DNA from 3 places in the Rhodococcus sp. IEGM 1330 genome. Region 3 is predicted to be linked to each of the others. Evidence: predicted binding sites of a transcription regulator. Region 3 holds the regulator's gene; each other region holds the start of a gene.
The links. The regulator LexA, encoded in region 3, represses DNA repair genes until DNA is damaged. The targets are predictions, from matches to a motif close to CGAACANNTGTTCG.
Positions count from the first base shown of each region.

Region 1: R4P57_RS24555 (HNH endonuclease signature motif containing protein) is a predicted target of LexA. The motif match lies at 2,283-2,296, and genes of this name have one in related genera.
Region 2: R4P57_RS22250 (HNH endonuclease signature motif containing protein) is a predicted target of LexA. The motif match lies at 2,312-2,325, and genes of this name have one in related genera.

Region 1 covers NZ_JAWLSB010000014.1:19,081-23,246, reverse strand. The annotation lists gene R4P57_RS24575 (3-oxoacid CoA-transferase subunit B) at 1-228, opposite strand, end outside; gene R4P57_RS24570 (CoA transferase subunit A) at 225-986, opposite strand; gene R4P57_RS24565 (IclR family transcriptional regulator) at 1,097-1,912, shown strand; gene R4P57_RS24560 (hypothetical protein) at 1,909-2,181, opposite strand; gene R4P57_RS24555 (HNH endonuclease signature motif containing protein) at 2,324-4,166, shown strand, end outside.
Region 2 covers NZ_JAWLSB010000011.1:36,063-40,228, forward strand. The annotation lists gene R4P57_RS22245 (DEAD/DEAH box helicase) at 1-705, opposite strand, end outside; gene R4P57_RS22250 (HNH endonuclease signature motif containing protein) at 950-2,293, opposite strand; gene R4P57_RS22255 (hypothetical protein) at 3,175-3,942, opposite strand; gene R4P57_RS22260 (hypothetical protein) at 3,939-4,166, opposite strand, start outside.
Region 3 covers NZ_JAWLSB010000001.1:931,316-935,481, forward strand. The annotation lists gene R4P57_RS04305 (acyl-CoA dehydrogenase family protein) at 1-1,079, shown strand, start outside; gene lexA (transcriptional repressor LexA) at 1,156-1,839, opposite strand; gene R4P57_RS04315 (hypothetical protein) at 2,222-2,632, shown strand; gene nrdR (transcriptional regulator NrdR) at 2,733-3,197, shown strand; gene hrpA (ATP-dependent RNA helicase HrpA) at 3,210-4,166, opposite strand, start outside.

The DNA.
Region 1 (4,166 bases), on a different contig from region 3:
GACCGTCTCCTTGCCCGCGTTGATGAGATTGGCGTCGACCTCGTCCTCGGTGGGGTACGGCCCGGTGCCGAGAATTCCGTTCTCCGAGTGCAGGGTGACCTTGATCGAGTCGGTCAGGTACCCCGGGATCAAGGTCGGCAGACCGATGCCGAGGTTGACGTACTCGCCGTCGACCATTTCCGCTGCGGCGCGTTCGGCCATCTGATCGCGCGTCCACCCTGCACTCATGCTCGAACTCCTGAACTGACGGTGCGCTTTTCGATGCGCTTGTCCTGTGGCCCGGTATGTACGACGCGTTGCACGAACACTCCGGGAAGATGTACCTGGGCCGGATCGATCTCGCCCGGCTCCACCAGATTCTCGACCTGCGCGATGGTGATCCGGCCTGCCATCGCGGCGAGGGGATTGAAGTTCATCGCAGTCTTGTCGAACACGAGATTGCCTGCTGTGTCACCGATCTCGGCGTGTACCAGGGCGAAGTCGGCGTTGATCGACTCCTCGAGAACGTACCGCTTGTCGCCGAACACCCGAGTCTCCTTGGGCGGCGACGCGATCGAGACGGATCCGTCGGCGTCGTAGCGCCACGGCATTCCGCCGTCGGCGATGGGGCTGCCGACTCCTGCCGGTGTGAAGAACGCGGGAATTCCGGTGCCTCCGGCGCGAAGTCGCTCCGCCAGAGTCCCTTGCGGGGTCAGTTCCACCTCGAGCTCGCCGGCGAGATACTGCCGGGCGAACTCCTTGTTCTCGCCGACGTAGGAAGCAGTGACACGGCGAATTCGTCCGGCGGCCAGCAGGATTCCGAGACCGTAGCCGTCGACGCCGCAGTTGTTGGAGAACACTTCGAGCTCGGTGGCGTCGGTGTTCGCAATGGCCTCGATGAGCGCGTCGGGGATGCCGCACAATCCGAAGCCGCCGACCGCGAGGGTCGCTCCTCGGCCGATGTCCGCGACCGCGTCGGCGGCGGACGCGTAGGTCTTTCCAGTCACTTGCAGCTCCTGATGTGTTCGTTGAGCAAACGTTGTAGTCAGTGAACCTGAGCTGTGCATTTCGGTGAAGAGAATGCTGGTTTTTGCTCGTTCGGTGAACGGATGCGGACATGGCGTCCGGTGAGTGGACGTACGATGGCCGGGTGACCTCAGCGGAAGCCAACGCAAGTGTGATCGGCAAGATCTGTTCGTTGCTGCGCGCAGCGGGAGGCGAGGAGCCGTCGGGTGCCTCGACCACCGCGCTCGCTCGGGCGACCGGTATCGCGCGACCGACCGCCCATCGCCTCCTGGCGACTCTGGCCGACCAAGGATTCGTCGACCGCGACGCTGCGACCGGCCACTGGTCGCTGGGTCCGGAGATCTATCTGCTCGGATCGATGGCGGCATTGCGGTACGACATCACCGACCAGGCTCGAAAGATAGTGCAGTCGTTGGCTACGGAGAGTGGAGAGAGTGCGTTCCTGTCGGCCCGGCGCGGGGCGGAGACCGTGTGCCTGCTTCGGGTGGAAGGGAGCTTTCCGTTGCGCTCGCACGTGTTGTACGAGGGTATCCGGCTACCGCTCGGGGTGGCGTCCGCAGGTCTGGCCATCCTCGCGCACCTTCCCGATCGGGAGGTGGACGAGTACCTGGGCGGAGTCGACCTGGTGCCCGAGTGGGGAGAAGGCCACTCCTACAGCGAGATTCGACGCCGCATCGCGCACACCCGCACCACCGGATTTGCCGTCAACCCGGCGTTGCTGGTGGAAGGCAGCTGGGGCCTCGGTGCTGCCGTGTTCGACCGTGCCGGAGGTCCTGCGTGGGCACTGAGCCTGACGGGTGTCGAGACGCGATTCCGTGATGATCGACGCCGGGAGTTGGGCAAGCTGTTGCTCGACGCGGCGCACCGACTCACCGTGCAATTGGGGGAGCGTCCCAGCCCCGGCTAACTGTCCATTTCTTCGAGAATGTCTGCGGCGTCCTGACTGCCTGCGGTGGCCAACCTTTGCAGCTCGTCGCGGTCGCCACGTTCACTGGCGAGCTCGACGAGGATGTCGACGGCATCGCTGCTGCCTGCATCGGCGAGAGAGCGGAGTTCGCCGAGGTCGTTTCGAGAGCCTGCGAGTTCGACCAACTGGTCGATGGCATCCTGATCGCCGCGGGCCGCACGCTCGCGCAACTCTACTAGTTCTGACGACGTGGAATCGGGCTCGCTCATGGAGTGGAGTGTAGGACGATTCGGCGGATAGCGGCAGGTCAGCTGTCCGATTATCAGCTCGAGCGTTCTTGTCGGTGGCCCGGGTTAGTCTTCACCTCGTTCGAACGCATGTTCTGAAACGTTGCTCACCGGGGGGTGAAATATGGGTGCAGTACCGACTGTGTCGCTGGAGGCGTTGACCGCTGCCGCGCGTGAGGAGAACCGGCACGCGGCCCTCAAGATCACCGCCTGCTACCGCGTGCATTGCGACTGGATCACCCGCGATTCCAAGCACAAGCATTACAGCCGGTACGGGCGCACCGAGATGGCACTCGCGTTGGGCTGCTCCGCCACGGTCGCCGAAGCGTACGTCTCGGTCGCAGTCGCCCTGCACACCCGGCTCCCCCTGGTACGGGCCGCGTTCGAGACCGGCGAGATCGACCTCCCGCGAGTGCGGACCGCATGCCGGATCCTCGACAACCTCTCCGACGACATCGTGACGTTGGTCGAGAAAGAAGTAGTCGAAGCAGCGCGACGCAACTCGCCCGGCCCCCTCGAGAAAGAGATCTGGGACATCCTGCTGCGCGTCGCACCCGAGGAAGCAGCAGCACTGCGGGAGTTCGCGAAGAAGTTCCGCACCGTCACCTACAGTCCCGCCGGCGAACTCACCCGCATCCGGGCCGAGTTGACCGCACCCGAAGCCGCCGCCGCATGGCAGCTGCTCGAGGAGATGGCCGACACCCTCTGCCCGAAAGACCCGCGCGGTAAGAAAGAACGCCTGTGCGATGCGTTCATGGCCCGCATGCACGGCGAACCCCGCCTGGCGTGCCTGTGCCAACGCCCCGACTGCCCCAAGCCGGGTGCGGTGCTGCCGGATCGGCGGGTGCCGTTGACGATGATCACCGTCGACATCGCCACCCTCATCGGACTGTTGGCGAATCCGGCGTATCTGGCCGGGCACGGATCCATCGACCCCGACCTCGCCCGAGAACTCGCACGCAACAGTCACTGGCAAATCCTGCTCACCGAAGCCGTCACCCTCGCCGAATCCCTCGGCCTGGCCGTGCAGAACCCGGAGACCGGGGAATGGGAACGAACACCGACAGACCAGAAACAGCAGTCGGACTCGGGGTCGGATCCAGCGAGCGACACGAACCCGGAAACAGAGCCCGACGCTGGATCGGCAACGGAGTCGACCCCAGCATCAGCATCGGTGCCGAACAGGGATCCCGCGACCAACGCGACCGAGACAACCACCGACACCGATGCGAGCACTACGTCAGCGCCAGCAGCGGAATCTGCTTCCGGCCAGGGAACAGATCGCGGCCTTGGCTCCGAGGCAGCATCGGAGCATGCAACATCGGCCCGAGGTCCGGTCGGCAAATCGAGTTCGGCATCCGACCCGACCGGCGAATCACCTCGAACACCGGATCCAGCACAAGCACCTGCGCCGATGCCGGAGCCGGAGCCGGAGCCCAGCACTGCATCCGATCGAACCGAAACCCACACTGCTCCAGATCAACCCGAGCGAACCACGACTGTCACTCCGACACCGACAGCTGGACCACCACCGACAGCTGGACCACCACCGACGACAGGCCCCACGCAAGGAAGAGTCCTCTCGCCGGAACCGGGAACGACGACATCACCGGCTCCGATGGAAGGTCAGACGGTGGGTCAGGCGGAGGACACCCCTGCCCATCCAGCGGCAGATCCAGCTCCACCCGACTCCGACGGAGGCGAAGGCGAAGGCGAAGACAGACCACGACGGACACAGTCGCTGACATCCGCCGCAGCCCTGTTCTGCACCCACACCCCAATCGGCAGGGGCACACGGCACAGTTCTGCCCTCGACCTCTCGACACTGAACCGCGCCGCCCCGAATCGCGCTGCCCTGAATCGCGCTGCCCCGAATCAGGCAGGCCTCGGGCGTTCGAGCAACCGCACCGGCTGTACAGCCAGCAGCCTCTACCTCGGCAACGCATCCCTGGCCGCAGCACTCGAAG
Region 2 (4,166 bases), on a different contig from region 3:
TTCGACGCCGTCGACCTCGAACACGCTGTGCGTCATGGCCTCGACGTGTGACGTGGCCTCGTCGACAGAGTGTGTGATCTGGTTGTGCAGGAAGCGCTTGACCAGTTTGTCGACGCCGTTGTCCAGGGTCGCGGAGAACAGCATCCGCTGGCCCTTGTCCGGGGTGGCGGCGAGGATGCGGGTGACGACGGGCAGGAACCCGAGGTCGGCCATGTGGTCTGCCTCGTCGAGGACGGTGATCTGAACGCCGTCGAGGGTGAGGTGACGCTGCTTCATCAGGTCTTCGAGGCGACCGGGGCAGGCGACGACGATGTCGACTCCGCCCTTGAGCGCGGACACCTGGCGAACCTGCGAGACGCCACCGAAGATCGTGGTGACCTTCAGCGAGTATGCGGACGCGAGGGGTTCGATTGCGACGGCGATCTGGGTGGCGAGCTCACGCGTCGGCGCGAGGATCAGGCCGCGAGGGCGGCCGGGCTTGCGGTTACCGGCGAGCTGGCCGGCGAGACGAGCGACCATCGGGATGGAGAACGCGAGTGTCTTGCCGCTGCCGGTCTTTCCGCGTCCGAGCACGTCGCGTCCCTGCAGTGTGTCGGGAAGGGTGTCGGCCTGGATGGGGAATGCCTCGGTCTTGCCCTGGCTCGCGAGTACATCCGCGATGGCCTGGGGTACGCCGAGTGCAGCAAAAGTCTGTGGGGTCGTCATAGTGATGAAAAGTGCCTTTCGGGCAGGGTGTTGCACCTGCGGGCCTTCGGGCCGAGATGCAAGGTGGCGAGACTGCCGGTGGGCAGTTTCGATCGCCGTAAGAGAAGCCTGTGCAGGGTGCACATGGACTGCGCGGCCGGAGCCGGGCGGAAGTAAAAGCATTCCACGACGTCTGACGTGCAGCTACGCGCGTCGTTGTCGAGTGTAACCGAGTTGATGCTCGGTCTCTTCCCGCGGCGACCTGTCATGCGGCATCGTCGTCGAAGAGACCGGTGATCATCACGTTCTCGATCGTCGAGTTGTACAGCTCCACCACCGGCATCGGCGGCGCACTCGAGTCGTAGGTGTGCCCGGTGGGTGAGATGAGTGTGTAGCGGTGTCGTGCGTTGTGTTTGTCACGTCTCGCTTCGGCCGTCCAGCCGTCGCCTTCTTTCGCGTAATTGCATGCGGCACAGAGGCCTGCGCCATTCTCGGCAGTGGTTCTGCCACCTGCGGAGTTGGGCCTGATGTGATCGTGGTGACGGATCGGTGCGTCGCACCACGGAGTGCGGCAGGTGCGATCTCGAAGATCGATGAGTCGTCCCAACGCAGTGGGAAAGGCGCGCGATGTGGACTCCACCGCCGTCAATGCGCCGGACTTCGGGTGCGCGTAGAGGCGGCGCAATGCGACGTGCGTCTCACTGTCGAGTGTGTCTCGGATGAGTTGCCGTGCGACGTCGGACGGAATGTCGCCGTAGCCGTGCAGATATGCGGACGTGGAACCACCGGCGAGGAGGCTCGAGTCCGAGATGACGATGTCGATGGTCACCGGCGTGCCTTGAGCAGCTGATGCGCCGGTGACGCGCTCGAATACTAGGTCGGCCATGATCTGGTCGCGGGTGCGTGTGTCGCCGCCTGCATTGATGATGGTGTCGGCATCTCGTCGCAGCGTGGCCCACATGCAGACGGTCTTCTCCATCGACGTCAAAGCCGTGAAAAAGCCCATCGATTCGGGTGCGGGACGGGTGCTGGTGCGGCGGGCGGCGTAGGCCTTGGCGCGTCGTTTCACCTGGGAGGCGGCGTCGAGTTCGTTGGCGAGTGCGCGGGCGCGGCCTTCGATGGTGCGGTCGCCTGCACCGGCCAGAGTGGCGGGGTCTGCGCACAGTCGTTCGTCGATGGTGCGGCGGTCGTCGACGGTGAGGCATGCGGTTTCGCGAGCGAGGATCATGGCGCGCCACTCGTTGAGTTCCCCGGCTTTCAGGCGCGCGAGGGTGTGCGGCATTTCGTGCACGAGCGCGCGAGCGAGACCGAGGTGGGTGCCGCCTCGGTTCGGTGATTCGCGCCGGGCCAGGCCGATTTGTGACGCAATACCATTGCGCCACTGTGCTTTCGGTTTGCCGCGCTCTTTGCGTTCGTTGCTGATGGCCGTTGCGACGGCGTCGGTCACCACGGCTTGGGTTGCCACGCTGGCGCACTTGACGGTCTCGAGAGCGGAGATCAAATCGATGCCGGCTCCTGCGTCGACATGGACATCGGACGCCTGAAGACGCGCGACGAAACGCAACACTTCGTCGGACGTGAGTGGTGAATCTTGTACAGCTGTGACCACGAGTTCCTCCCCAGTACTCGAATGCATGTTCGATTTTACAGGCGTTTTGGAGAGTCCGCAAGGGGTCAACTTCAGTCAAGGGATGTGCAATTGGCCAGGTGGGGCGTATGGCGAAAACGGACGTTTGCGCCTCAATCACGGCGCGGTGGCCGAACATATCCGCACCGAACTCCGTCGGCCGATTAACGCCCTGGCGGTGACGTTTGCGGCGTTCACGGGATTGCGGGCGGGCGAGCTTCAAGGTCTGAACGTGGGCGGCCTTGCACTACCGGCGATGAACGGGCAAAACGGTAGCGTGCGAGTGGCTCGCACTCGTCGCCCTGTCCGCGGGAGCTGGGAGACCGGCACATCCAAATCTAGGAAGTCGCGCCGCGCCGTGCCGGTGGACGTGTGGCTGGCTGACGACTTGCGGATTTATCTGAGGGAGGTGCACCCGCTCGCCGACCAGCTGTCCGCGGACTACGACCCAGATGCGCCGCTGTTTCCAGGGCGACACACCCGCGCCAGCGCGGTGGCCGCAGGCATCGACGTACACGACTCGGCCGCGCTAAACCGGTGGACGCACCGCTTACGTGCGCCAATGTGTACCGGGGCTGCCTACAACCCGCCCTGGCCGCGCTCAGGCTGCCGCACAGCCGCTGGCACGACCTCCAGCATGCGTTCGCGGTGATGAGCTGGGCGAGGGGGAGCACTACATGGCCGTCTCAAAGGGTGGCTCGGGCACGCGTCTTACTTAATCACCTTGACCGTCTACGCCGACTAGATCGCCGAGAACGAGGTCGGCAAGCAAGCTTCGCTCACCGCCCGGGTGTATTGGCCACATCGTCAACCGTGGCGCGGCAGGAGGTGTCGAACGTAATCGAGCTGTTTCGGCAACGCGGTCAGTCTAAGGAGATTGGTGCCACCAGTTCACGGTTTTGAACGTCGCTGATACCGAGGTCGGTAAGATGATAAACATCATCGCTGATATGTATCCGGATGCTTTCGACCAGCTTTTTGGTTGCGGCTGAGAGGTTGCTTCGCTGGTTGGTAGTCAGCCATGAGAAAAGCTGGCGCTTCGATGTTCCCCCATCGCCCTGCCAGTAAAGAAGGATGAGAACGCGATCTATTAGTGGAACCTGCTTCAGGATGACCGGGAAATCGTCTATCACCTGAATTACGGGTACTTCTTTTTTTACGATGTCGGCAATTAGTTGCTGTGCTGCTTCGTCGGCAACGTTGTGATACATCCGAACGAACTCGGCTAAGACCCATTCAAGTATGTGGATTACCAGCGACGCATCTTGCAGATTGGCGTCGATGGGTCCGAGATGGGCCACGTCGCGCTTGTTGCGAATGTCGTAAACGGCCTGCAGCGTACGGGGGATGTGAAATCTAACTGAATCGCTCGCCGCGGTGCAATTGCTAAGGCGGTTTACGAGGGTTGGAACGCCTGTAAGAGTAGTGCCTATCGGTGTGTACTGCTGGGTTGTTTGCCACTCAAGAATGCGGAGTGCCGCTTCGGAAAAACGCCCACCTTCGACCTCACTAGGACGCATGTCGCGGAGATGGTACTTTCGCTTTGCGGTTAAGTAAGCCGCAAGCAACTCCTTCGATAGCTCGTGAGGAACTCCCGCTGCAGAGAAACCAGCCTCTATGGGCGTGGTCATTCGCTAATGTTTCCGAATTCTTTCAGTCCGGCGCTGAACGAATCCAGCAATGCTCTTCTGATCTTTACCTTCTTGTTCTGGCCGGTGCCAGTCGAGATGAAATTCTCTATCCGGTCCACGTTCCGGTTGTAGTTATTGTCCATAACGTTGTATTCTTCACATTCTTTACGTGCATGTGAAAATGCAATTTCGACCTCGCCGGTGAAATAATGATAAGAAACAAT
Region 3 (4,166 bases):
AACAGCACGTAGCCCCCAATCATGCGAAGTGGGAAGAGCAGAACATCGTCGACCGCGGCGTCTGGGTCGAGGCCGGTAAGCAGGGCTTCCTCGGAACGGCTGCGCCCGAGGAATTCGGCGGCGGCGGAGTCAAGGACTTCCGCTACAACGCCATCGTCACCGAGGAAACCACCCGCGGTGGATACAGCGGTATCGGCTTCACCCTGCACAACGACGTCGTCGCGCCGTATCTGATCGATCTTGCGAATGACGAGCAGAAGCAGCGCTGGCTCCCCGGATTCTGCTCCGGCGAACTGATCACCGCGATCGCGATGACCGAGCCGGGCACCGGAAGCGACCTGCAGGGCATCAAGACCAAGGCCGTACGCGACGGCGACGACTGGGTGCTCAACGGCTCGAAGACATTCATCACCAACGGAATCAACGCCGATTTGATCATCGTCGTGGCGTGCACCGATCCCGAGAAGGGCGCACAGGGCTTCAGCCTGCTGGTCGTCGAACGCGACATGCCCGGATTCGAGCGAGGCCGCAACCTCGACAAGATCGGCATGAAGGCCCAGGACACCGCCGAACTCAGCTTCACCGATGTTCGCGTGCCCGCTGCCAACCTGCTCGGCGACGAGGGCATGGGCTTCATCTACCTGATGCAGAATCTGCCTCAGGAGCGGCTCTCCATCGCCGTCGTCGCCGCAGCGGCGATGGAATCGGCACTGGACATGACCATCCAGTACTGCCGCGACCGCAAGGCCTTCGGAAAGTCGATCGGCAAGTTCCAGAACACCCGATTCGTGTTGGCGGAGTTGGCCACCGAAACCACCGCCACCCGAATCATGGTGGACAAGTTCATCGAACTGCTCAACGCAGACAAGTTGACCGTCCAAGAAGCCGCGATGGCGAAGTGGTGGACCACCGAGAATCAGGTGAAACTGATCGACCGGTGCCTGCAGCTGCACGGTGGCTACGGCTACATGAAGGAATACCCGATCGCCAAGGCGTACATGGACTCTCGTGTGCAGACCATCTACGGCGGCACCACCGAAATCATGAAGGAGATCATCGGCCGCGGATTGAATCTGTGATCCGCTGATCCGAAGAACGCAGAGGGCCGCAGCACTATGTGCTGCGGCCCTTCGCGTGTCACTTCGGTGTCGATTTCTACAGCTTGCGCATCACGGTGACGACCTTGCCGAGGATCGCGGCGTTGTTGCCCGGAATCGGCTCGAAGAGCGGGTTGTGCGGCAGCAGCCACACCTCGCCCTTGGACCGCTTGAACGTCTTGACGGTGGCCTCGCCGTCGATCATGGCAGCGACGATGTCGCCGTTGTCGGCCACGGACTGCTGACGAACAACCACCCAGTCGCCGTCGCAGATCGCCGCGTCGATCATCGACTCGCCGACCACCTTGAGCAGAAACAGAGAACCCTGACCCACCAGCTCGCGGGGGAGCGGAAACACGTCCTCGACGGCCTCTTCGGCCAGAATCGGACCGCCGGCGGCGATCCGGCCCAATACCGGTACGAACGTCGGGGTCGGCAACCGATCCTGTTCCTCGGACGCCGGCGATCCGTCGACGGCGGCGGCAGCCTGATCGGCCTGCACCTCGTCGAGACCGCGGACGTCGACGGCGCGGGGGCGGTTGGCGTCGCGCCGGAGGAAGCCCTTGCGCTCGAGGGTGCGGAGTTGGTGAGCGACGGAGGAGGTCGATGTCAGGCCGACCGCATCACCGATCTCCCGAATGCTCGGTGGGTAACCGCGCTCGGTGACCGAAGCGCGAATGACCTCGAGTACCTTCCGCTGCCGCTCGGTGAGACCCGCACTGATGTCGGTGTCGACCTCCATGGCCTTGGATGTCGGTTCCGCGGCCGGCTTACCCGCTGCGGCCTTCGTTGCGGTGGCCCTGGCTCCGGTCGTCTTGGAACCCGTCGTCGTGGAACGCGTGGTCGACCTCGTCGAGGTCTCGTCCTTCATGCTGTCGGCCTCCTGCTGGTGTCCTGGATCCGGTCTGCGGGGTAGGTCTGCGCGGACTGGAGTTGATGGTGTCGACTCGTGGCGTGTGGTTTCTGACACGAATCTAGCGTGTATCAGCTGTTGAATCAAACATCTGTTCGACTCGTGTCGCGTTTTCTACAGACTTTGTCGGAGGCTCGTGATAGAACTTCGAACAAGCGTCCATCGAACGCCTGATCGAACATTCGATCCAACGAGCGAAGTCGAGGTTCCGATGACCATCATCACCGATCGCCCCACCGCCGCCGGTGTCCGTGCCCGATCCACTGTCGTCGAGCGTCGCCGCCGGGCGCGTCCCGTTCTGCAGAGTCCCATCGGGATGCACGGTGTCACGGCACCCCGTACGCAGAGCGCACCGTGCCTCCCGGTCCTCGATCCGTCGTGGACCGATGTCACCGATCGCGAGGAGGCCGATCGCGAGTTCGACGCGACCTCCGCGCACTTCGCGAGTCAGCCGGTTCGGATGCGATCGCTCGTGCTGACCGTGTTGGCGGTCCTGGTCGTGGCAGGCGGCCTGATCGGCATCGCGAACCTGCGGGCCGTTGCCCCCGATGCAGGCGCGCAGCCGGCCGGTGTGGTCGAAGTGCACGACGGAGCTCTCGTCGAGTACACGCCCGGCAGATGACCACCGGCCCCGTCGGGTTCGAGAAGACTGAGTATCCTCGACAGACTGCCCCGATGTGCGTGCTCGTCGTCGGAGCATCGGCTACGACGGAGGATCCCTTATGCATTGCCCGTTCTGCAGGCATCCCGACTCACGCGTGGTCGACTCGCGTGAGATGGACGAGGGGCAAGCAATCCGGCGGCGTCGATCCTGCCCGGAGTGCGGTCGTCGATTCACGACCGTCGAGGCCGCAGTGCTTGCAGTCGTGAAACGCAGCGGCGTGACCGAGCCGTTCAGCCGCGAGAAAGTCGTCAAGGGAGTCCGACGCGCCTGCCAGGGCAGAGATGTGGACAACGATGCGCTGAACCTGCTGGCACAGCAGGTCGAGGACGCCATCCGTGCAGCGGGATCCGCAGAGATTCCCAGCAACGAAGTGGGGTTGGCCATTCTCGGTCCACTCCGTGATCTGGACGAAGTGGCCTACCTGCGCTTCGCTTCCGTCTACCGCTCGTTCAGCTCGGCCGAGGACTTCGAGAAAGAAATCCACGAACTGCGCAAGCACCGCGAGTCCGCCGACATCGACTGACAGTCCTGCCCGTCAGCGACTCTGGTCCGAGATCGCCTTCTCGATGCGCTTCTCCGAGACCGGATACGCCGTACGAATCCCCTGGGCGAACAATCCCACGCGCAACTCCTCGATCATCCAGAACAGTTCCTGTACCCCGGAACTGTTCTTTCTGCTTTCCGGAAGCGAATCCAACAGTCGCCCGTACGACGCGTACACCCGATCGAGTACATCCATCGCCGCCGCGTCACGGCCCGCGCTGCTCGGCAGGGTCGCCAACCGCTTCGTCGCAGCCGCGATATAGCGCGGAAGGTCTGCCAATCTGCGAGAACCGAACTCGGTGACGAACCCGCGAAAGATCAAGCCGTCGAGCTGTTCCCGAACATCATCTGCCGGCTCGCCCGAGGAGGATTGAAGTTGCGCGGACAATGCCAGGGCAGCGGTCAGCACAGGGCGAACCAGGGCGAGCACCGCGGAGGTACGCTGTGGAACCTCCGCGTCGACGAGCGCCCGGAGCTTGTCGAAAGCCTCGGGATCTCGTACCGGTCCACCGTGCGCATCCATCGCTTCCTCGACCGCGAGAGCCCGGCATTCTTCGAGGAGTGCATCGACTCCGCCGTACGGATTCTGGCCGAGGGCAAGGCGTTCGGCGGTCGGCAGTCCGGCCAGCAGTGCCTTGGCTCCCTTCGGGGCCGTCGACAGCAGTAGAGCTCTGGTTCCCGACCGCATCGCGGCCCGCGCCTGCGCGGGCGTGCTGAGAACTCGCACCGCTACGCCCTGTCCTTCGGGCACCAACGCCGGGTAGCCGGTGACCTTCTGTCCGGCCACCTCTCTGGTGACCGTCGACTCCAACCGACCGAGCGTGCCCGAAGTCCAGGCCAGCGAGGGCGCGCGTTCCGCATCACCCACCGCGCTCGCCACCTGACGACCGACTTCCCCGGATAGGTTCGTGCGCAGAACAGTCAGATCCTTGTTGCTGCCCAACACCTT